4 regions of the Kitasatospora sp. NPDC006697 genome follow, and region 3 is predicted to be linked to each of the others. Evidence: riboswitches for the same ligand, from Rfam matches in the RefSeq annotation. Region 3 holds a riboswitch; each other region holds the start of a gene.
What was found. Region 3 has a riboswitch for cyclic di-AMP ahead of ACFYNO_RS33375 (M23 family metallopeptidase). Riboswitches for the same ligand answer to the same signal wherever they lie in the genome.
Positions count from the first base shown of each region.

Region 1 (4,960 bases), on a different contig from region 3:
GCGAAGATCACCCCGCTGGTGCTGATCGCCGAGAGCACCCCGCGGGCGCCGAACGGGGCGAAGCCCTGGCTGTGGAAGTTGCTCGCGTGGAACTCCTTGAGCCCGAACACCACCATGGTCACCACCGGGACGGCGACCTTCCACCAGGTGGCCGCGCTGTTGGTGTGCGCGAGCCACTTGACGCCGAGGAAGTTGATCGCGGCGAAGATCGCCAGCAGGGCGGCGGCCACCACGAAGCCGGCGGCGGTCAGGGTCTGGTCCTTGTGGTGCTGCAGGCCGGAGGCCCAGGTCCAGTGCTGGGAGTAGCCGATCATCGCCTGCACCTCGATCGGCGCGATGGTGGCGGCCTGCAGCCAGGTGAACCAGCCGAAGCTCATGCCGACGAAGCCGCCGAAGGCGTAGTGCGGGTAGCGGGCGGTGCCGCCGGCCACCGGGAAGAGGCCGCCGAGCTCGGCGTGCACCAGGGCGAGCAGCACGATGGCGACGGCGCCGACGCCCCAGGAGAGCATCGCGGCGGGTCCGGCTGCGCGGACGGCCTTCTCGGCGCCGAACAGCCAGCCGGAGCCGATGATCGCCCCGACCGAGGCCCAGAGCAGCCCCGCCAGCCCGACCTCGCGGCGCAGCGCGTGCCGTCCGCGGCCGCGTCCGCCGTTGGGCCGGCCGTTGGGTCCGCCTGGTGCCGGATGTGGTGCGGCCATGGGGGCGGGCCCTCCGATCGACGGCGGTGGCGGTGACTGGGCCTGACGCTGCCTCAGATCGGGGGCGGGCCGGGCGGTGCGCGCGGGAGCGGCGGCGGAGCGCCAGCCATCCGGCGCAGTCATATCGGCTGAAATGAACGGGGTGCGGCGGCTGATCCATGACGGTTGCTAAACGCGGGCGCGCCTGGCAGGCTCTTCACCGCCAGACCTGCGGACCCGCCGCCCAGTACCAGAGGACGTCCCGTGCGCAGCAGACCCCCGCTTGAGCGGACCACCCGGCCCGACGCCTCCGACCTCGCGTCCGGCCCCGCGTCCGGCCTCGCGTCCGGCCCCGCGTCCGGCCTCGCGTCCGGCCTCGCGTCGGCCGGCCCGAGCCGCCTGGACCGGGTCCCCCTCCCGGTCCAGGCCTCCGCTCCGACCCGCTACGCGCTGAGGTTGCGCTCCACGGCGGCCAGCAGCCGGACCAGCTCGGCGCGCTCCCCGGAGTCCAGCCCGGCCACCGTCAGCTGCTCCAGGTCCCGCCAGATCCCGCCGACCTGCTCGCGCAGCGCCCGCGCCGCCGCCGTCGGCTCCACGATCACCGCCCGCCGGTCCAGTGCGCTGCGGCTGCGCCGGACGAACCCGGCCTGCTCCAGCCGCTGCACCATCCGGGTCACCGTCGAGGCGTCCAGCCCCAGCAGCTCGATCAACTCGCCCTGCGGCAGCGCCCCGCGCTCCCAGAGCGCCATCATCAGCAGCTCCTGCCCGGCGTGCAGGCCGGAACGGCGCAGCATCCGCTCGGCGGCGGCCCGGTGCAGGCGGGCCACCCGCGCGATGGCGTGGCCGGTGGTGTCGGTGGAGGCACTCACGCGCTGATTGTACGCACAACGGGGAGCCCTTTCGGAATAGCGGATACCCTGGGATCTCCCTTGCCATAAAAGGACCTTAAGTGTGCCAATTTGTATAGTTGGCCGGACAACTTATTCACGTTGACGGCACGACAACCCCACCCGGCGCGCGACCCACGACCGCACCTTCCGTCCACCCCGTCGGGACAGCGTCCCCACATACGTGATTCTCATGTGATGTGTGCGATGCGGGGTTGTTATCGAGATGATGATCCGTCTAGTCTCCCTGCCAGGCCCGCTCACGCGGGCACCGGACGCGGCACGCCGAACCCTGCCCACCACGTCCGCGGCTCCCGACACCACGACTCGTCAGGGCAGGGACGGGGGACCCAGGTTCTCCACCGCCGTCCCGCACGGCTAGGGGTGAAGCCGGGCGCAGGGGTATTCCGCTGCGGCCGGCCGGGCCAACCTCACCGGCCCGAACCCGACAGCTCACCTCGCAGGCGTGCGGAGAGGGACATCTTCATGGTCTTCACCGGACCGGGCCGGCACCGCCGCCCGACCCAGGCCGAACGCGCCGTCGCCACCGCCACCGTGGTGGGCGCCGGGCTGGCGCTGCCGCTGCTCGCGGCCACCGGCGCGCACGCCGCCCAGGCTCCCGACTGGGACGCGCTCGCCCAGTGCGAGACCGGCGGCAACTGGACCATGGACACCGGCGACGGCTACTACGGCGGGCTGCACCTGACCCAGCGCCAGTGGGACGCGCACGGCGGCGACCTGTTCGGCGCGGAGCCCTCGCACGCCACCAAGGCGCAGCAGATCACGGTGGCGGGCGCGGTGTTCGCCGACGAGGGGCCGAGCGCCTGGCCGTCCTGCGCGACGGCCGCGGGGCTGACGGGTCAGGGTGACCAGGGCGGGCAGGGCGGCCAGCCGAGCGCGGCGCCTACGGCTGCGGCCACCGCCACGCCCACCGCCGCGCCGACGCCCGCGCCGGGCGATCCGGGGACGGCCGCGCCGGCTCCTGCCGCCACGCCCACCGCGGCGCCGTCGGCGGACCCGACCGCCGCGCCCACGCCCACCGCCGGGAGCTCCACCGCCGCGCCCGCGCAGCCCGCGCCCGCGGCCACCTCGACGCCTCCGGCCGCACCCGCGCCCTCGGCTTCGGCCGCGCCCACCCAGGCGCCCGCGCAGGCGAGCACCGCCCCCGCTCCCGGGCAGTCGGCGCCCGTCTCCGCCCCGGCCACCAGCGCGCCGGGCGCCCCCGCGGGCACGCCTGCGCCGGTCGCGACGCCCGTCACTCCGGTCATGCCCGTGGTGCCGGTGGTGCCCGCCTCGCTCGCGGCCGCCCCCACGGCCGCCCCCGGCGGCGAGTACACCGTGGTCGGCGGCGACACCCTCTCCGGCATCGCCTACGCCCACCACCTGGACGGCTGGCAGCAGTTCTACCAGCAGAACGCCGGCGTGGTCGGCGACAACCCGAACCTGATCTACCCGGGCCAGCAGCTCCACCTGTCCTGACGCGCTCGGCGGGGCGAACGGTGCGTCCACGGCCCGACGAGCCGTCACAATGGACCCATGTCCCGACGCACCGCCCGCCCTGCCAAGCGCCCCGCCGCGCCCGTCCTCCCGCAGGACTGCCCCTGCGGCCTGCCCGCCGCCTACGCCGACTGCTGCGGCCGGCTGCACCGCGGACTCGCCCCCGCCGCCACCGCCGAGCAGCTGATGCGCTCGCGCTACAGCGCCTTCGCCGTCCGGGACACCGCCTACCTGCTGCGCAGCTGGCACCCCGACACCCGCCCCGCCGAGCTGGACCTGGCGCCCGCACTGAGCTGGGAGCGGCTGGAGATCATCGGCAGCACCGAGGGCGGCCCGTTCCACACCGCCGGCACGGTGGAGTTCCGCGCCCACTACCGCGAGCACGGCGTGCCGGGCAGCCTGCACGAGAACAGCCGCTTCCTGCGCCACGAGGGCGCCTGGGTCTACCTGGACGGCGACCACTGCGACGACTGACCCCGCCCGCACCAGTCCTCCAGGAGAGCTCCGCGATGGCCCAACTCCCGCTCGCCGACCACCTGCGCACCCTGCCGCACGGAATCCTGTTCGGCCTGGTCCACTTCACCGACACCGAGGGCAACCCGCTGCTGCTGAAGTCGGTCTACGACCCCGAGGTCTGGCAACTGGCGGGCGGCAACCTGGAGTTCGACAGCGAGCCGTGGCACTGCGCCCGGCGCGAGGTGCTGGAGGAGACCGGCCTGGTGCTGCCCGCCGAGCCGGCCGCGCCGCTGCTGGCGCTGCTCTTCCTGCCCGCCGCGGGCGAGTGGCCGTTCCGGGTCGGCGTGGTCTTCGACGGCGGCGCGCTCAGCGCCGAGCAGCTGGCCGGCCTGGTGCTGGACCCGGCCGAGCACACCGAGTTCGCCGTCCGCCCGCTCACCGAGTGGCGCACCGTGCTGAGCCCGGTCCGGCTGGCGCTGGTGGAGGCCGTCGCCGAGGCCCGCCGCACCGGCCGGGCCGCCTACCTGCACCTGCCGGGCCCGCGCAGGCCGAGCTGAACCCGCGCCACCCCGCACCGACACCTTCGACCCACCCGACGAGAGGACCCGCAGTGTCGCCGACGACCACCGAGGACCAGCAGCGCCGCGCACTCGCCTTCCGAGAACTGCACGCCGGTCCGGGCGCCTTCGTCATCCCCAACGCCTGGGACGCCGGCACCGCCCGGCTGCTCACCGGCCTGGGCTTCGCCGCCCTGGCCACCACCAGCGGCGGCCTGGCGTTCAGCCTGGGCCGGGGCGACGGCGCCAACCTGGTCACCCGCGACGAGGCACTGGCCAACGCCCGCGCCCTGGTCGCCGCCTCCCACCTGCCGGTCTCCGCCGACCTGGAGAGCGGCTACGGCGAGGACCCGGAGCAGGTCGCCGAGACCATCCGGCTGGCGGCCGCGAGCGGCGTGGTCGGCGGCTCGATCGAGGACGCGACGGGCGACCCGGACGAGCCGCTGCACCCGTTCGCGGAGGCCGTCGCCCGGGTCCGCGCCGCCGTGCTGGCCGCGCGCGAACTCGACTTCCCGTTCACGGTCACCGCCCGCGCGGAGAACTTCCTCTACGGCAAGCCCGACCTGGACGACACCATCCGCCGCCTCCAGGCCTTCGAGGCGGCGGGCGCCGACGTCCTGTTCGCCCCCGGCCTGCCGGACGCCGAGTCCGTGCGCGCCGTCTGCTCGGCCGTCTCCCAGCCGGTCAACGTCCTGGTCGCCGGTCCGCTGCTGGAGCTGACGGTCGACCAGCTCACCGAGCTGGGCGCCCGCCGGATCAGCCTGGGCTCGGGCCTCTCCCGGCTCGCCCTCACCTCCACCGTCAACGCCGCCCGCACCATCCAGCACACCGGCACCTTCGCCCCGATCGCCGAGGCCCTCCCCTACGGCACCGTGAACGCCCTGCT
Region 1 covers NZ_JBIAGU010000005.1:246,504-251,463, reverse strand. Annotated here, with positions in the region: gene ACFYNO_RS09990 (APC family permease) at 1-698, opposite strand, end outside; gene ACFYNO_RS09985 (MarR family winged helix-turn-helix transcriptional regulator) at 1,121-1,546, opposite strand; cyclic di-AMP (ydaO/yuaA leader) riboswitch at 1,883-2,045, shown strand; gene ACFYNO_RS09980 (transglycosylase family protein) at 2,051-3,043, shown strand; gene ACFYNO_RS09975 (YchJ family protein) at 3,101-3,535, shown strand; gene ACFYNO_RS09970 (NUDIX domain-containing protein) at 3,571-4,074, shown strand; gene ACFYNO_RS09965 (isocitrate lyase/phosphoenolpyruvate mutase family protein) at 4,128-4,960, shown strand, end outside.
Region 1: linked by a shared signal. The riboswitch ahead of ACFYNO_RS09980 (transglycosylase family protein) and the one ahead of ACFYNO_RS33375 (M23 family metallopeptidase) in region 3 are both predicted to bind cyclic di-AMP.

Region 2 (4,960 bases), on a different contig from region 3:
AGGGCGGCCGCGTGGGCGCGCAGCGGGGCGAGCAGGTCGGTGAGCTCCGGCACGCGCGGGTCGGAGGCCACGTAACCCCAGCCCTCCGGGGAGCGGTAGGGCGCGTACGCCCGCTCGACCAGGCCGGGCAGGCCGCGCGGGTCGCCGATCCGGGTGAGCGCCCAGCGGGCGAAGTCGCAGACCCTGGCGTCGTAGTAGTCGTCCTCGGCCTCGTCCTCGAGCAGGTCGGCGAGGCGGTCGGCGTACCGGGCGGCCGCCGGGCCGAGGGCGGCGAGGATGTTGACGGCGCGCAAGCGGACGGCGCCGTCGGGGTCGTCCAGCAGCTCGCCGGCCAGCGGCAGCAGCGGGGCGGCGGGGGAGCGCCGCTGGACCAGCAGCTCCCAGGCGAGCTCCATCGCGACCCGGCGCAGCGGGGCGTCACCGGTCCGCCGGCCCGTCTCGAGGAGGCGGAGGGGGAAGGCGAGTTCTGCGTCCGGGTACGGGCGGAGGAGGGCCGCCGTGCGGTGCACCAGGACGTCGTGGCCGAAGGAGGTCTCGAAGCCCGGGAGGAACCACTCCTGCTCGAACCGGGGACGGGCGGTCCGGTCGGCGAACAGCTCGACCAGGAGGTCGAGCTGACGGACCGGCAGCTCGGGGTCGACGTCCGAGGAGGCGTCCAGGGCGGCGAGGCGGAACACCGGGTCGTCGCCGGTCAGCAGGCGGGCGAGGAGGGCCCGGAGTTCGGCGGCCGCCGGGTCGGCGGAGGCCGCGACCTCGCCGAAGGCGAGCAGCAGGGGGATGCGGACGGTGGGGTCCGACTCGGCCTGCCAGCGGTGCAGCAGCTGGGCGCCGTCGGCGAGCGGGATCGCCTCCCGCCGCACGGCGGGGGCCGGGTCGGCGAGCAGGGCCGGGACCCAGTCGCGGTCGTCGGGGGTGGCGATCCGCGTCAGCAGCTCGACCAGCGCGGTGCGGGCGCCGAACCCGGGGTCGGCGAGGAGCCCGCGGAGGAAGGGCCGGGCGGCCACGGCGGCCTCGGGGACGGGCCGGCCCTCGGCGGGGACGAGCGGGTGCCAGAGCTCGTGGCAGTCCTCCTCGACGGCCGACGGGCCTGCGGCGGCCAGCCGGCGCAGGACGACGGGGACCTCCGTGGGCGGGAAGGCCGGGTTCGCCGTCGCCAGCCGCTCCCAGGGCACGGCGGCGAGCGCCGCCAGGTCCATCGCCAAGACCACATCCCCCGTCCGTGGGCCGAACGGCTCATGCTGCCGGACGGAGGCTGATCTGTCGCATGAATTCGGGCGGAGACGTGGGGCGGTGGGACGCCACCGAGGGCGCCTACCCCTCGATCACCTTCACCGGCCGCAGCGGCTCCAGCAGTTCCGCCGCCACCCACTCCATCGCCTCGACCAACCGCAGCGCCCCGAACGGCATCCAGAGGGAGACCATCGACAGCCCTGCCGCCCCCAACTCCCCGAGCGCGTCCAGCAGCTGCGCCCGGCTCGCGCCCGGCCCGCCCAGCGGTGCGCCCGGCAGCGGCACCTCGGGCTCGAAGCCCGGCGGCACCAGGAAGCAGACGCTGGACAGCTTCAGCTCCCCGGCATCGCGGCCGACCTCCTCACCGAGCGCGGCGAGCCGTCCACGCGCCTCGTGCACCTGCGCCGCCGTGGAGACCCCGCCGTGCCAGCCGTCGCCGAACCGCAGCGCCCGGCGCAGGGCGGCGTCGCTCTGGCCGCCGATCCAGACCTCCGGCCCGCCCTTGGCACGCGGGGTGGTGGCGGGGCGCACACCGTCCAGGGTGGTGAACCGGCCGCGGTGGTGCACCGGCTCGCCGGACCAGAGCGCCCGCAGCACGGTCAGCGCCTCGTCGGTGCGGGCGCCGCGGTGGCGGGGTTCGAGGCCCAGGGCGGCGAACTCCTCGGGGTTCCAGCCGGTGCCGACGCCGAGCGCGAAGCGTCCGCCGGAGATCACGTCCAGGCTGGCGGCCTGCTGGGCCACGATCAGCGGGTGGCGGTAGGGGAGCGCCAGGATGCTGGTGGCCAGCCGGATCCGCCCCGTCGCGCCGGCCACCGCCGAGAGCACCACCAGCGGGTCCAGGGTGGCGCCGCCCTCGCTCGCCAGCACGTGGTCGGACATCAGCAGGTAGTCGAAGCGCAGCTGCTCCGCCCGCACTGCCGTCTGCAGCACCGTCCCGCCCGCGCCGGCCGGCCAGCGCGGCGGCTCCAGGGATACGCCCAGTTGCATCGTGCGGTGCCGCCTTCCAGGAATCCGGGGGTTCGCGACCCACCCTAGACCGCGGCTGACGCGGCGTCAGCCCATCCCACGTTGTATTCTGCAACTACCATCGCAGCCACAGCAGCAAGGAGCACGTCGTTGGCCGCCCGGGACGCCTCGATCGACACCATCCAGCGCGAGCTGACCGCCTTCGCCCGCCGGGCCCGGCACAAGGCCTCGCAACTGCACCCCGAGCTCTCCCTGGTGACCTACAGCATGCTCGACCTGATGTACGAGCGCGGCGGCTGCCGGGCGGCCGACCTGGCCGCGCACTTCCTGCTCGACAAGTCGACGGTCAGCCGGCAGGTCGGCGCGCTGGAGAAGCTGGGGCTGGTCGACCGGGAGACCGACCCGGAGGACCACCGCGGGCAGATCCTGCGGCCCAGCGAGGCCGGGCTGCTGCTGCTCCGGGAGGCCTACGAGATGCGGCGGCGCTCCTTCACCGAGCGGTTCACCGGCTGGAGCGACGAGGACCTGGCCGACCTGGCCCGCCACCTGGTGCGCTACGGCGAAGCCGACTGAGCCGCCGCGGCGCCGGCACAACGCGCCGTGGCCGGCCGCCCGACGGAATCGTCGGAGCGGCCGGCCACGAGGGGCAGTGGAGCTCGGGATCAGTACGCCGAGTGGGTCTGCCAGAAGGCCCAAGCGGCGTTCGGGCTGCCGTAGGTCTCGTTCATGTACTGCAGCGCCCACTTGATCTGGGTGGCCGGGTTGGTCTGCCAGTCGGCGCCCGCGGAGGCCATCTTGTTGCCGGGCAGGGCCTGCGGCAGGCCGTAGGCACCCGAGCTGGGGTTGGTCGCGGTGATGTTCCAGCCGGACTCGTGGGTGATGATCTGGTCGAACGCGGCCAGCTGGCCGGCCGGGACGATGGAGGCGGCCAGCGCCTGCAGCGAGCCCGCGGAGGTGTCGGCCGGGGCGGTGACGGCGGTCTGGGTGGTGGTCGCGGCGGCCGGCGCGGACTTGGCCGGGGCGCTCTGCTGCTGCGCCGGGGCCTGGGTCCGGGCCGGAGCCTGGGTCTGCGCCTGGGCCGGAGCGGCCGCGGCCTGCTGCTGGCCGCCGAGCGACAGGTGCTGGCCCGGGAAGATCGTGTCGGGACCGTGGGTCAGCACGGACTTGTTCAGCTGGTACAGGCCCTGCCAGCCGCCCTGCACGTTGTGCGCGTTGGCGATCTTGAACAGGGTGTCGCCACCGCGGACGGTGTAGCCCGCCGGAGCGGCGGCCTGGGTCTGCGCCGGGGCGGCGGCCTGCGGGGCCGACTGCACCTGGGCGGCCGGCTTCGCGGCGGCCGGGGCGGCCTGCTGCTGGGCCGGGGCGGTGTAGCGGTGGTGCTGCTGCGCGGCGTGGTGCTCCGGGGCGTGGTGCTCCGGGGCGGCGCTGGCGCCACCGGCGGCGATCAGCGGAAGGCCGGCGCCGACACCGGCGATCACGGCGATGGCGACGGTGCGCTTGACGGCGGCGCGGCTGGGCAGGCTGGGACGACCGTTGACGGACATCATGACGTGCGATTCCTCTCCCACGCCTACGAGGTGAGCTGTCGGATTCGGGCTGGAGTTGCCCGGCCGCGCTGAGCACGGCTTCACCCCAAGCCCCGCCCGGACGAGTCCGGGTGGGGCGACTTACCTGTGGTTCCCCCGCCCCTGCCGCGGTGCTGGTGCACGTGCTCGCTCGGTCCGGTGGCAGGGCTCGGCGTTCCGGAGAGCGAGGTTCGTGTGGAGACGAACGAGATGCACCGTAAACAGGCCGACGGTCCTATCACAAGCGGATGTGAGGTGTCTCATGTTCGGACCGGGGCCTCGAGGGGAAGGCGCCAGGGTCTTGCCGCCGGCCTCAGCCCTCCTGCCAGAGCGTCGGCGAGACCCCGCCCGGGACGGCGTCCGCCGGGCCGTACGGCTGCCGGGTGAGCACCGTGCCGCCGAGGTCCAGGTGCGAGACCGAGCCGTCCGCCCGGTGCACCACCCGCAGCTGCTCGCCCGCGTGGTAGCCGTCCTGCGCCGTCCAGCTGCCGTCCGGGTCGGCCCGGAAGTGCGTGCAGTCGCCGTCCGCCTCGCGCAGCGTCAGGCCGCGCTTGGTCATCAGCACCAGGGTGAGCGGTGCCGGGCCCCAGAACCAGTGGCCGGTCAGCGCCAGCAGCTCCGGGTCCACCTCGATCGCCGGGCGCCAGGGCTCGGGGAAGCGCGGCTCGCGGTCCGCCACGATCCGCAGCAGATCGGCAGCGACCCGGCCGGGCGCGGCACCTGACGTGGCGTTGGCCAGCACCACCGCCGCCACGTCCTCCTCCTCGCAGGCCCAGAGCGCGGCCCGGAAGCCCGGCACCGAACCGGTGTGCCCGAAGAGCAGCCGGCCGTGCTCGCGGCGCAGTTGCAGGCCCAGTCCGTAGCCCTCGGTCCAGTCGCCGTCCGGGGCCGCGGCCGGACGGCGCATCTCGGCCAGGGTCTGCGCCGAGAGCACCTTGTCGTTGCCGAAGGTGGTCCCGCAGGAGAGGAAGGCGGCGAGCCGGCCCAGGTCGGCGGCGGTGGACCAGAGCTGGCCGGCCGGCGCCATCCGCCCGGTGTCGGTCAGCGGCTCGGCCGTCATCACGTCCGCCCACGGGTGCACCGCGAAGCCGCCCGCGTGCGGGGCCTGCGGCAGCGGGGTGGTGCGGGTCATGCCCAGCGGCTCCAGCACCTCCTGGCGCAGCGCCTCCGCCCAGGGCTGCCCGCGCAGCCGCTCCACC
Region 2 covers NZ_JBIAGU010000007.1:82,559-87,518, reverse strand. Annotated here, with positions in the region: gene ACFYNO_RS11965 (HEAT repeat domain-containing protein) at 1-1,202, opposite strand, end outside; gene ACFYNO_RS11960 (LLM class flavin-dependent oxidoreductase) at 1,312-2,217, opposite strand; gene ACFYNO_RS11955 (MarR family winged helix-turn-helix transcriptional regulator) at 2,347-2,769, shown strand; gene ACFYNO_RS11950 (transglycosylase SLT domain-containing protein) at 2,859-3,743, opposite strand; cyclic di-AMP (ydaO/yuaA leader) riboswitch at 3,751-3,911, opposite strand; gene ACFYNO_RS11945 (serine hydrolase domain-containing protein) at 4,075-4,960, opposite strand, start outside.
Region 2: linked by a shared signal. The riboswitch ahead of ACFYNO_RS11950 (transglycosylase SLT domain-containing protein) and the one ahead of ACFYNO_RS33375 (M23 family metallopeptidase) in region 3 are both predicted to bind cyclic di-AMP.

Region 3 (4,960 bases):
TGCATGGCACGTACGGTAGTGCGCCGCGGAGCGGCTACGGTACCGGTCATGGACGACGAGGACCTGCGGCTGGCACCCCGGCCGCACACCGCTGAGCTGCTGCGTTGGGCTGCCGAGCAGGGTTTCGGCCCGGTGCCCGAGGGGCCGCTGAACGCGGTCCTCACACTGCTCGAACTGGGTGACGCACGGCTGCACGACGGCTACCCCGAACTGACCTCCGCGCTGCTCCAGGAGCTGCTGTACGAGCGGATCCACCTCTACGTGCAGCCCGCGCCCGGGGAGGATCCGCTGGTCTACGGCGCGGCGGTGGAGCTGCTGATCGAGCACCAGAAGGCCGCGAAGCGGCTGAACGCCAAGCGGCGCGAGCGGCTGCTGGCCGAGGCGCGGTGGCAGGGCGAGCTGCTGGCCGGGCTGCTGCGCCAGCCGCACCTGCTGACCTGGCCCCGGCTGTACGCGCTGCTGCTGCGCGAGGCCGGCGTGGACACCGCCGACGAGGCCGCGGTGCGCAGCTGGCTGGACGGCTTCCGGGAGCTGGAGCCGGCCGGCCGGATCGCGGTGCTGGCGGGCGCGGCCGGCCTGGACCAGCCGGAGGGCGAGGAGGGCTGGACCGAGGGCGTGCTGCTGTCGATCGGGATGGCCACCGACGGCGCCCGGCTGCTGGTGGAGAACCGGCTGATGGAGCGCAGCTACCACAACCTGGCCGGGCGGACCGCGCTCGGCCTGCCGATGCCGGCCGAGCTGTCCGGCGACTTCCCGGAGTTCGAGGCGGCCGTGCAGGCCGAGGCGCTGCGGCTGCTCGGCGAGTGGACGGTGCCCGGGCTGCCGGCGCTGCTGCTGACGGAGTACCAGGAGATCGCGCCGGAGCCGGGGGCCGCCGAGGTGGACCAGTACATCGTCAAGCGCGGCCTGGTCGAGCTGCCGGACATCGCCGGCTGGACGCCCGGCCAGGACCGGGACGCCTGAGGGTCAGAGGGCCAGCCCGCGGGCCTGGAACCAGGCCGCCGCGTCGACCGGCGCGCCGCCGCCCGGGCGCACCTCCAGGTGCAGCCGGGCGGTGCCGGTGCGGCTGCCGGTGGCGCCGACACGGCCGAGCGCCTCGCCGGGGGCGAGCGGGCCGGCGGCGGTGATCGCGGACAGGTGGCAGTACCAGACCTCGGTGCCGTCGGGCAGGGTCTGGATCACCCGGTAGCCGTAGCCGCCGGACCAGCCGGCCGCGGTGACGGTGCCGGCGGCGACCGCGCGGACCGGGGTGCCGACCGGGGCGGAGATGTCCACGCCGGTGCGCAGCTCGGGCCAGGGGGTGGCGGCGGGGAGGTCGACCGGGCGGCCGGGCAGCGGGAGCACGGTGTCCGCGGACTGCTCCTCGGCCGGGGCCTGCCGCTCCGTCAGCTGCCGGGCGGCCGGCTGCTGGGCGGCGGCGCGCTTGGCGGCGGCCTCCTGGGCGGCCTCCAGCCGGGCGGCCTCGGTGCGGGCGGCCTGCTCGGCCTCGGCCCGCGCCGCCTGCTCGGCGGCCTCGTCGGCGGCGGCCCGGGCGGGGTCGGCCTGCTGCTGGATCCGGGCGGCCAGCGCCAGCCCGGGGTCGGCGTCCGGCGCGCTCACGGCGGCGGGGGCCGGCTCGGCCGCGGCGGCGCTGCTCGTGAGCCCGGCGGTGGCGCCGAGGGCGGCGGCCATCGCGGTGACGCCGAGCACCGGGGCGGCGGCGCGGGACTGCCGGGGCAGCCGGCGGGGTGCCTGGTCCCCGGGAGCGTCGGCGTGATCGAGCAGGGCGACCGGGGTGTGCGTCAACGCCACGGGGGGCGCTCCTTTCCTTCCCTCGCGCCTACCGGGTTAGCTGACGGGTTCGGAGCAGGAAGGTCTCCTACGGGCCAAGGCCCGATTCACCCCAAGGAACGTGGTTCCCCGGCTCCCCGGTCTGCACGGCTCCGCAGACCGAAGGATTAGGCGACGCGCACGGTGCCGTCGGGGACGGCGTTGCCGACCGCGCTGCGTTATCAAACGTTAATCCCATGGGCCCCTGATTCCAAGCCACTCTTTCCCCCCAACTCTGGGCTCACCCCGGGTAGCGAACTGAGTACCCGTACTCATGTGGGGCGCGGCCGAGTTGGCGATCCTTCAGGCATGACTTCCTCGGTGCAGCCACGGACCACCTCCGCCTACTACGTGCAGGCGATCCTCTCTTTCGCGCTGGCCGGCGGCGGCCTGGCGATCGGGATCGCCTACCTGCCCGTCAGCGCCTGGATGCGGGCCTTCCTGGCACTCGGCCTGCTCTACACCGTCACCTCCGCGTTCACCCTGGCCAAGGTGATCCGGGACCGGCAGGAGGCCGACGAGATGGTCACCCGGGTCGACCAGGCCCGGCTGGAGAAACTGCTCGCCGAGCACGACCCGTTCCGGGTCGAGAGCTGAGGACGCCCGACCGAAGGGCCTCGGCGAGGGGTTGACGGCTAAGGCTATTAGCCATAGCTTTGTGGGTGTCGGCAACGGCCGGCACCCACCGAAGCGCCCCGCCAGGAGGCCCACCGTGAACAGCACCCTGACCCCTCGGACCCAGTACCTGCGGCTCGCCGGCGGCACCCTCGCCTACGACGAGAGCGACGGCACCGGCACCCCCGTGGTCCTGCTCCCCGGGATGCTCGACTCCCGGCAGGCCTACCGCCACCTGCGCCCGCTGCTGATCGCGGCCGGCCACCGGGTGATCACCATGGACGTGCGCGGCTTCGGCGAGTCCTCGATCGACTGGGACGACTACAGCCCGGCCGCGCTGGCCGTCGACACCCTGGCCCTGCTCGACCACCTGGGCATCGAGCGGGCCGTGCTGGTCGGCAGCTCCTACACCGGCGCCACCGTGGTCCGGGTCGCCGCCGACGCGCCCGAGCGGGTGGCCGGGATCGCCCTGCTCGACGCCTTCGTCGAGCAGGTCCCGCCGAACCCCTTCATGAAGGCGGTGGTCTGGGGCCTCGGCTCGGCGGTGCTGGCCTTCCCCAAGGTCTGGGGCTACTACCTGAACAAGATGGCCTACCCCGGCGGCCCCACCCCCGAGATCGTGGCCCAGAACGCCGTGCTGGAGGCCGCGCTGCGCACCCCCGGCCGCCGGAAGGCCAGCCGCGGCTACGTCCGCGGCGACTCCGGCCCGGTCGGCTGGTCGGCCGGCGTGCGGTGCCCGGCGCTGGTGCTGATGGGCAGCAAGGACCCCGACTTCCCGAAGCCGGAGGAGCTGGCCGACCGTCAGGCCGCCGCGCTGAACGGCCGCAAGGTGATGATCGAGGGCGCCGGCCACTACCCGATGGTCCAGGATCCGCAGGCCGTCGCCGCCGCGCTGCTCCCGTTCCTCGCCGAGGTCGGCTGATGCCCCGCGCCGGACTGAACCCGGACGCCGTGGTCGACCACGCGATCGCGCTGATCGACGAGCACGGCCCGGAGGAGCTGACCCTGGCGGCGGTGGCCGCCCGGGCCGGGGTGGCCGCCCCCTCGCTCTACAAGCACGTGCCCGGCGGCCTGGCCGGACTGCGCCGGCTGGTCGCGCTGCGGGTCACCGGCGAGCTGGCCGACGCGCTGCAGGAGGCCGTCGGCGAGCTGCGCGGCGAGGAGGCGGTGCGGGCCCTGCTGCGCGCCTACCACTCCTACGCGCTGGACCACCCCCGCCGCTACGCCTCGATGCCGCAGGTCCCGGTGCCGGAGGACGAGCAGCTGACCGCCCACGGCGAGCGGCTGGCCGGAGCGATCTTCGCGGTGCTGGCCGGCTACGGCATCACCGACGCCGAGGCGGTGCACGCCGCCCGCGCGGTGCGCAGCATGGCGCACGGCTTCGCCTCGCTGAGCATCGCCGGCGCCTTCCGGATCGCGGCGGACCTGGCGGTGACCCAGGAGCGGATGATCGGGCTGCTGACCACCGGGCTGCGGGACTGGCCCGACGCGGAGTGAAGGCCCGGTCACGGGGTAGCACCAGGGCGGGGCGGATGACGGACGCGAATCATCCCCTGGTCTGATGGTGCGGCAATCGGATGGGACTAAGGTCCCAATTCACCCTGTGGACCACTGGAGGGGCCATGACGCAGCCCAGCACCGCCGACGCGGTGATCCCGGCCCAGCGCACCGCCGCGGCGCGCCCGGCCGCGCCCGCCGCCACCGTGCGCGCCGCGGAGCCCGCCCGGCAGAGCGGCTGGGCCGCCCTCCGCCGCGGCTTCGCCGCCCTGCGCGGCCTGCGCTCGCTCGGCACCGTGCCGGCCGGCCCGCAGCCCGGCTACGGCGAGGTGGACGGCCAGTAGCGCCCCCGGGCGGTTCGAGCGCACCCGACCGGGTGCGGCGGCCGGGTCCGGCCGACCGGACGAAATAGGATATTCCGCGTCACCTGTGGCACGTGGGGCGCCCGCCCCGGATCCGGAAGGGCCCCCGATGGACCTCGGCACGCCGGCCTCCTCCGCCCGGTCCCGCTCCGTGCTCGGCTGCGTGCGCCGGCTGCTGCGCGCCACCAGCGCCGCCGAGCTGCTGGCCGCCGTGCTCGCCGAGGGCCCGCAGTGGATCACCAACGAGGGCTCCGCGCTCTACCTGCTGGACGGCGGCGGGATGCTCCGGCTGACCGTCTCCAGCGGACTGCCCGAGTGGGCGGCCGAGCGCTTCGGCACCATCGACCCCGGCTCCGACCTGCCCGCCGCCCAGGCGCTGCGCCACCGCGCCCCGTTCCTGCTCAGCCCCGAGCGGACCGGCGCGGACTACCCCAACAGGCTGGCCGGCCTGGGCACCGGCCTGGTCGCCGTGGTCACCCTGCCGCTGATCGTGGACGAGCAGGAGCTCGGGGTGCTCACCCTCCCGCTGGCCCACCGGGGCACCGTGCCGCGCCGCGACCTGGAGGCGCTGGAGACCATCGCCGAGGTCTGCGCGCACCGGCTGGCCCACCTGCTGCACCACGTCTCCGCCGCGGGCGTCCGGCCCGCGCCCCGGCCGCCGGCCGGCGAGCACCCGG
Region 3 covers NZ_JBIAGU010000033.1:23,880-28,839, forward strand. Annotated here, with positions in the region: gene ACFYNO_RS33365 (GNAT family N-acetyltransferase) at 1-5, opposite strand, end outside; gene ACFYNO_RS33370 (hypothetical protein) at 49-963, shown strand; gene ACFYNO_RS33375 (M23 family metallopeptidase) at 967-1,791, opposite strand; cyclic di-AMP (ydaO/yuaA leader) riboswitch at 1,802-1,954, opposite strand; gene ACFYNO_RS33380 (YiaA/YiaB family inner membrane protein) at 2,119-2,406, shown strand; gene ACFYNO_RS33385 (alpha/beta fold hydrolase) at 2,522-3,346, shown strand; gene ACFYNO_RS33390 (TetR/AcrR family transcriptional regulator) at 3,346-3,921, shown strand; gene ACFYNO_RS33395 (hypothetical protein) at 4,047-4,265, shown strand; gene ACFYNO_RS33400 (SpoIIE family protein phosphatase) at 4,393-4,960, shown strand, end outside.

Region 4 (4,960 bases), on a different contig from region 3:
TGAACGGGGTCTCGCCGGGCATCGCGTAGTGCAGCCGGCTGCGCGCCTGGGCCTTGAGGTACTCCGGGTCCTGCCAGCGGGCCCGCTCGGCGGTCAGCCGCTGCACCTCCTGGCGGGCCTGCTCGGCCTTGGCGCGCTGGGCGGCGATCTCGTCGCGCTGGTTGATGAACTGACGGGTCGGGTAGGCCAGGATCGCCACCAGCGAGCAGAGCACCAGGACCAGCACGGTGGCGCGGCTGGTGAACCGGGGACGCCCCGGGAACTTCCACGCTGCCATCTGCTCCTCGCCCCTCCGTCACGCCGGTGCCCCGGCCCCCACCCTACGGGGTGGGGGCCGGGGCACCGGTCATTGCTGGGCCGGGGTCAGCCCTCGTACTCGCTGGGCCTACTGGTCCGCGTAGCGGAACCGCGGGAACGCGGCACGGCCCGCGTACTCGGCGGCGTCGTCGAGGATCTCCTCGATGCGCAGCAGCTGGTTGTACTTGGCGACGCGCTCGGAGCGGGCCGGGGCGCCGGTCTTGATCTGGCCGCAGTTGGTGGCGACGGCCAGGTCGGCGATGGTGACGTCCTCGGTCTCGCCGGAGCGGTGCGACATCATGCAGCGGTAGCCGTTGCGCTGGGCCAGCTCGACGGCGTCCAGGGTCTCGGTCAGCGAGCCGATCTGGTTCACCTTCACCAGCAGCGCGTTGGCGGTGCCGGTCTCGATGCCGCGGGCCAGCCGGACCGGGTTGGTGACGAACAGGTCGTCACCGACCAGCTGGACCTTGCTGCCGAGCTTGTCGGTCATGGCCTTCCAGCCGTCCCAGTCCTCCTCGTTCAGCGGGTCCTCGATGGAGACCAGCGGGTAGGAGTCGACCAGGTCGGCGAAGTAGTCGATCAGCTCGGCGGCCGACAGCGACTTGCCCTCGAACTGGTAGGCGCCGTCCTTGTAGAACTCGCTGGCGGCGACGTCCAGGGCGAGCGCGACGTCCTTGCCCGGCACGTAGCCGGCCTTCTTGATCGCCTCGGTGATCAGGTCCAGCGCCTCGCGGTTGGAGTCGAGGTTCGGCGCGAAGCCGCCCTCGTCGCCCAGACCGGTGGAGAGGCCGCGCTCCTTCAGCACGCCCTTGAGGGTGTGGTAGACCTCGACGCCCCAGCGGACGGCCTCGGAGAAGGACTCCGCGCCGATCGGGGCGATCATGAACTCCTGGATGTCCACGTTGGAGTCGGCGTGCGAGCCGCCGTTCAGGATGTTCATCATCGGGACCGGCAGCACGTGCGCGTTCGGGCCGCCGAGGTAGCGGAAGAGCGGCAGGTCGGAGGCCTCGGAGGCGGCGTGCGCCACGGCGAGCGAGACGCCGAGGATGGCGTTGGCGCCGAGCGAGGACTTGTCCGGGGTGGCGTCGAGGTCGAGCATCGCCTGGTCGATCAGCCGCTGCTCGGTGGCGTCGTAGCCCACCAGCTCCGGGCCGATCTGCTCGATCACGGCGAGGACGGCCTTCTCGACGCCCTTGCCGCCGTAGCGGTTCTTGTCGCCGTCGCGCAGCTCCAGCGCCTCGAAGGCACCGGTGGAGGCGCCGGACGGGACAGCGGCGCGGCCGGTGCTGCCGTCGTCGAGGCCGACCTCGACCTCGACCGTGGGGTTACCGCGGGAGTCGAGGATCTCGCGGGCGACGACGACATCAATGGACGGCACTATGCATCTCCTTGCGGAAGCGGTCCTGCGGACAGGGATGGCGGGGGCGTTACGACCAGAGCCTAACCGCACCGACCGGCCGGGCCACCCGGACCTCGCTCCCGTCTCACGGTGTGGCTCTGCTACCTGCCGGTAGTTCACCTGAATGCCTGTTCGGTGTGGTCCGGGGACGCCGGGTTGAACGTCCCCGGACCGCTTCCGGCCTGCGGCTTCACGCAGGGCTGGGAATCCGGGCGCGGAAGTCGGCTCAGCCGGCGTCCAGCACCTGGCCCGGGTAGATCAGGTTCGGGTCGCCGCCGATCACCGACTGGTTGTGCTGGTACAGCGCCTGCCAGCCGCCGACGATCTGCTGCGCCGTGGCGATCTTCGACAGGGTGTCACCGGGCTTCACGGTGTAGCCGCCGGTCTGCGGCTTCGCCGGACTGGGGGCGGCCGGCTTCGCGGGAGCGGCGGCCGGCGCCGGGGTGCTCGGCTGGGCGGCCGGCTTCGACTGACCGGGCGTCGACTGGCTGGGCCTGGGGCTGCTGGGCTGGGTCTGCTTCGGCGTGCTCGGCGCGGACCGGGTGGTCGGCGCGGAGTCGCTGCCGGTGTCCACCGCGGCGGCGCCGCCGCCCTTGGACAGCCCGGCCTTCACCGAGCAGACCGGCCAGGCGCCCGGACCCTGCGAGGCCAGCACCCGCTCGGCCACCGCGATCTGCTGGTCCTTGCTGGCGAGGTCGGCACGCGGGGCGTACTGGGTGCCGCCGTACGCGGCCCAGGTCGAGGAGGTGAACTGCAGCCCGCCGTAGAAGCCGTTGCCGGAGTTGATCGACCAGTTGTTGGTGGACTCGCAGTTGGCGACGCCGTCCCAGACCGAGACCGGCGCGGCGTGCGCCCCGGCCGCGGTGAGCAGCGGCAGAGCGAGGCCCGCGCCGGCCACGCCGGCGACGGCGATGGCCTTCTCCGCGGTGGTGCGACGGCGATGGCGGCCAGTGCCACTGAGCAGCATGAAGGTGTCCCTCTCCGCACGCCTGCGAGGTGAGCTGTCGGGTTCGGACCGGTGAGGATGGCCCGGCCGGCCGCCCGGATCGCTCCGGCGGTCGGCTTCACCCCTAGCCGTGGGAGACGGCAGAAAACCTGGGTCCCCCGCCCCTGCCCATGGGGAAGTCGGGTTGCCCGGCTGCGCGGTGGGCAGGGCTCGGCGTTTCCGCGCACGGGGTTCGCTGCCGCGAACTCCACGGAGAGTAGGCAGATCTGCTGAACAATCACAAGCTCATATCGCCGACATCACGTCAGAATTACGGAGCGCGATCGATCGCCCACCTACTGATCAGCTATGTCCGCATTGATCCCCATTCAGATCACTGACTTCCGAGGCTGTCCGACACGCCGTCAGCCGAGCGCCTCCGCCGTCCCATCAGCCCCGCGGGCTCTCAGGTGTGAACGAAACCGGGAGTTGGCGCAGACCGCGCATGATCAGTCCGCCGCGCCACCGCAGCTCCGCCGGGTCGGCTGCCGGGCGCAGATCGGGCAGCCTGGTCAGCAGGGTGGCGAGCGCCAGACGGCCCTCCAGCCGGGCCAGCGGCGCGCCGATGCAGTAGTGGATGCCGTGACCGAAACCCAGGTGCGGGTTGTCCTGCCGGGCCAGCTCCAGGGTGTCCGCTCCGCCGAACCGCGCCGGGTCGCGGTCGGCCGCCGCCAGCACCACCAGCACCGGGTCGCCGACCGGGATGTCCACCCCGCCGATGGTCAGCGGGCTGGTCGCGAACCGCCAGGTGGCCAGCTCCACCGGCCCGTCGTAGCGCAGCAGTTCCTCGACCGCGGTGGCCAGCAGCCCGGTCTCGCCGGCCGCGATCGAGCGTTGCAGCTCCGCCCGTTGCGCGGGGTGGTTCATGAGCGTGTGCAGGCCGTTGCCGATCAGGTTCACGGTGGTCTCGAAGCCCGCGAAGAGCAGGATGAAGGCCATCGCCGCGGCCTCGTTCTCGGTCAGGTGCTCGCCGTGGTCGCTGGCCCGGATCAGACCGGAGATCAGGTCCTCGCCGGGGTCGGCGCGCTTGCGGTGGATCAGCTCCAGCAGGTAGGCCCGCATCTTCTTGACCGCCCGGGCCACCCCGCCGCGCGGGCCGGCGCCGTGCCGGATCATCATCCCGGCCCAGTCGCGGAAGTCGTCCTGGTCCTCGGCCGGCACCCCGAGCAGGTCGCAGATCGCGTAGATCGGCAGCGGGAAGGCGAACTCGTGGATCAGGTCGGCCGTGCCACGGGCCGCGAAGGAGTCGATCAGCCGGTCGGTCAGCAGCTGCACCTGCGGCTCGAACTCGGCCACCCGGCGCGGGGTGAACGCCTTGGAGACCAGCCGCCGCAGCCGGGTGTGGTCCGGCGGGTCGATGTTCAGCAGATGGGTCATCAGGTCCGCCTGCCGCTCCCCCGGGATGCCGACCCGCCCGGTGCGGTGCGCCTGCTCGCTGTGGTGCGCCGGGTTCTTGGAGAGCCGGGCGTCCGCGAGCGCCTGGCGCGCGTCGGCGTACCGGGTCACCAGCCAGGCGTCGACCCCGCTCGGGAGCGTGGTGCGGTGCACCGGCGCGTGCTTCCTGAGCCAGGCGTACGCCGGGTAGGGATCGGCGGCGAACTCCCAGGTGAACAGGGGTGGCATGGACTCAGTCGGCGATGCGGGCATGTCTTGACGGTATCCGTTGGCCGCGGTGAGTGAGTCTGGTCACCTGACGGGTAATCCCTGTTGCGGAGGGTCAGCCGAAGCCTACGATCCTCCGATACGAACGGTGGGCGCCAGTGCGGTGTCGCCCCCAGGGAGGAGCAGGCCATGCGAGTAGCCGGTCAAGTGGTGGTCATCGCGGTGCTCGACGGCGGCGACGGCGACGGCCCGGCCCGGCGGTTCACCGCTGCCGGAGCCGTCGGGCTGCTCCTGGCCGACCCCCGCCCGGGCGTGGCCGAGGACCTGGCCGCCGCGCTGGACCGCACCGGCTGCCCGGTGGTCGGGGTCTGCTCCGACATCCACCAGCCCAGCGACATCGCCGCCCTGGTCTCCACCGCCGAGAAGCACCTCGGCCCGATCGACCTGTTCTGCGTGGCCGGACCGGACGGCGAGCGGATCGTGGCGCTGGACGAGCTGCCCGGCGACCTGGACCGGCTGGCCGAGCTGCTGGACCCGCTGAGCACCGCGATCGGCGAGGTGGTCCCGGCCCAGCGGGCCGCCGACGCCTCGCTGCCGGCGGCCTGACCCGGTCCCGCTCCTAGGCGGGCAGACCCTCGGCCGCCCGCACCGCCGCACGGTACCCGCGGGCCGCGTGG
Region 4 covers NZ_JBIAGU010000013.1:94,368-99,327, reverse strand. Annotated here, with positions in the region: gene ACFYNO_RS19880 (septum formation initiator family protein) at 1-277, opposite strand, end outside; gene eno (phosphopyruvate hydratase) at 386-1,675, opposite strand; gene ACFYNO_RS19870 (transglycosylase family protein) at 1,923-2,663, opposite strand; cyclic di-AMP (ydaO/yuaA leader) riboswitch at 2,669-2,834, opposite strand; gene ACFYNO_RS19865 (cytochrome P450) at 3,072-4,304, opposite strand; gene ACFYNO_RS19860 (hypothetical protein) at 4,473-4,889, shown strand; gene ACFYNO_RS19855 (MazG family protein) at 4,903-4,960, opposite strand, start outside.
Region 4: linked by a shared signal. The riboswitch ahead of ACFYNO_RS19870 (transglycosylase family protein) and the one ahead of ACFYNO_RS33375 (M23 family metallopeptidase) in region 3 are both predicted to bind cyclic di-AMP.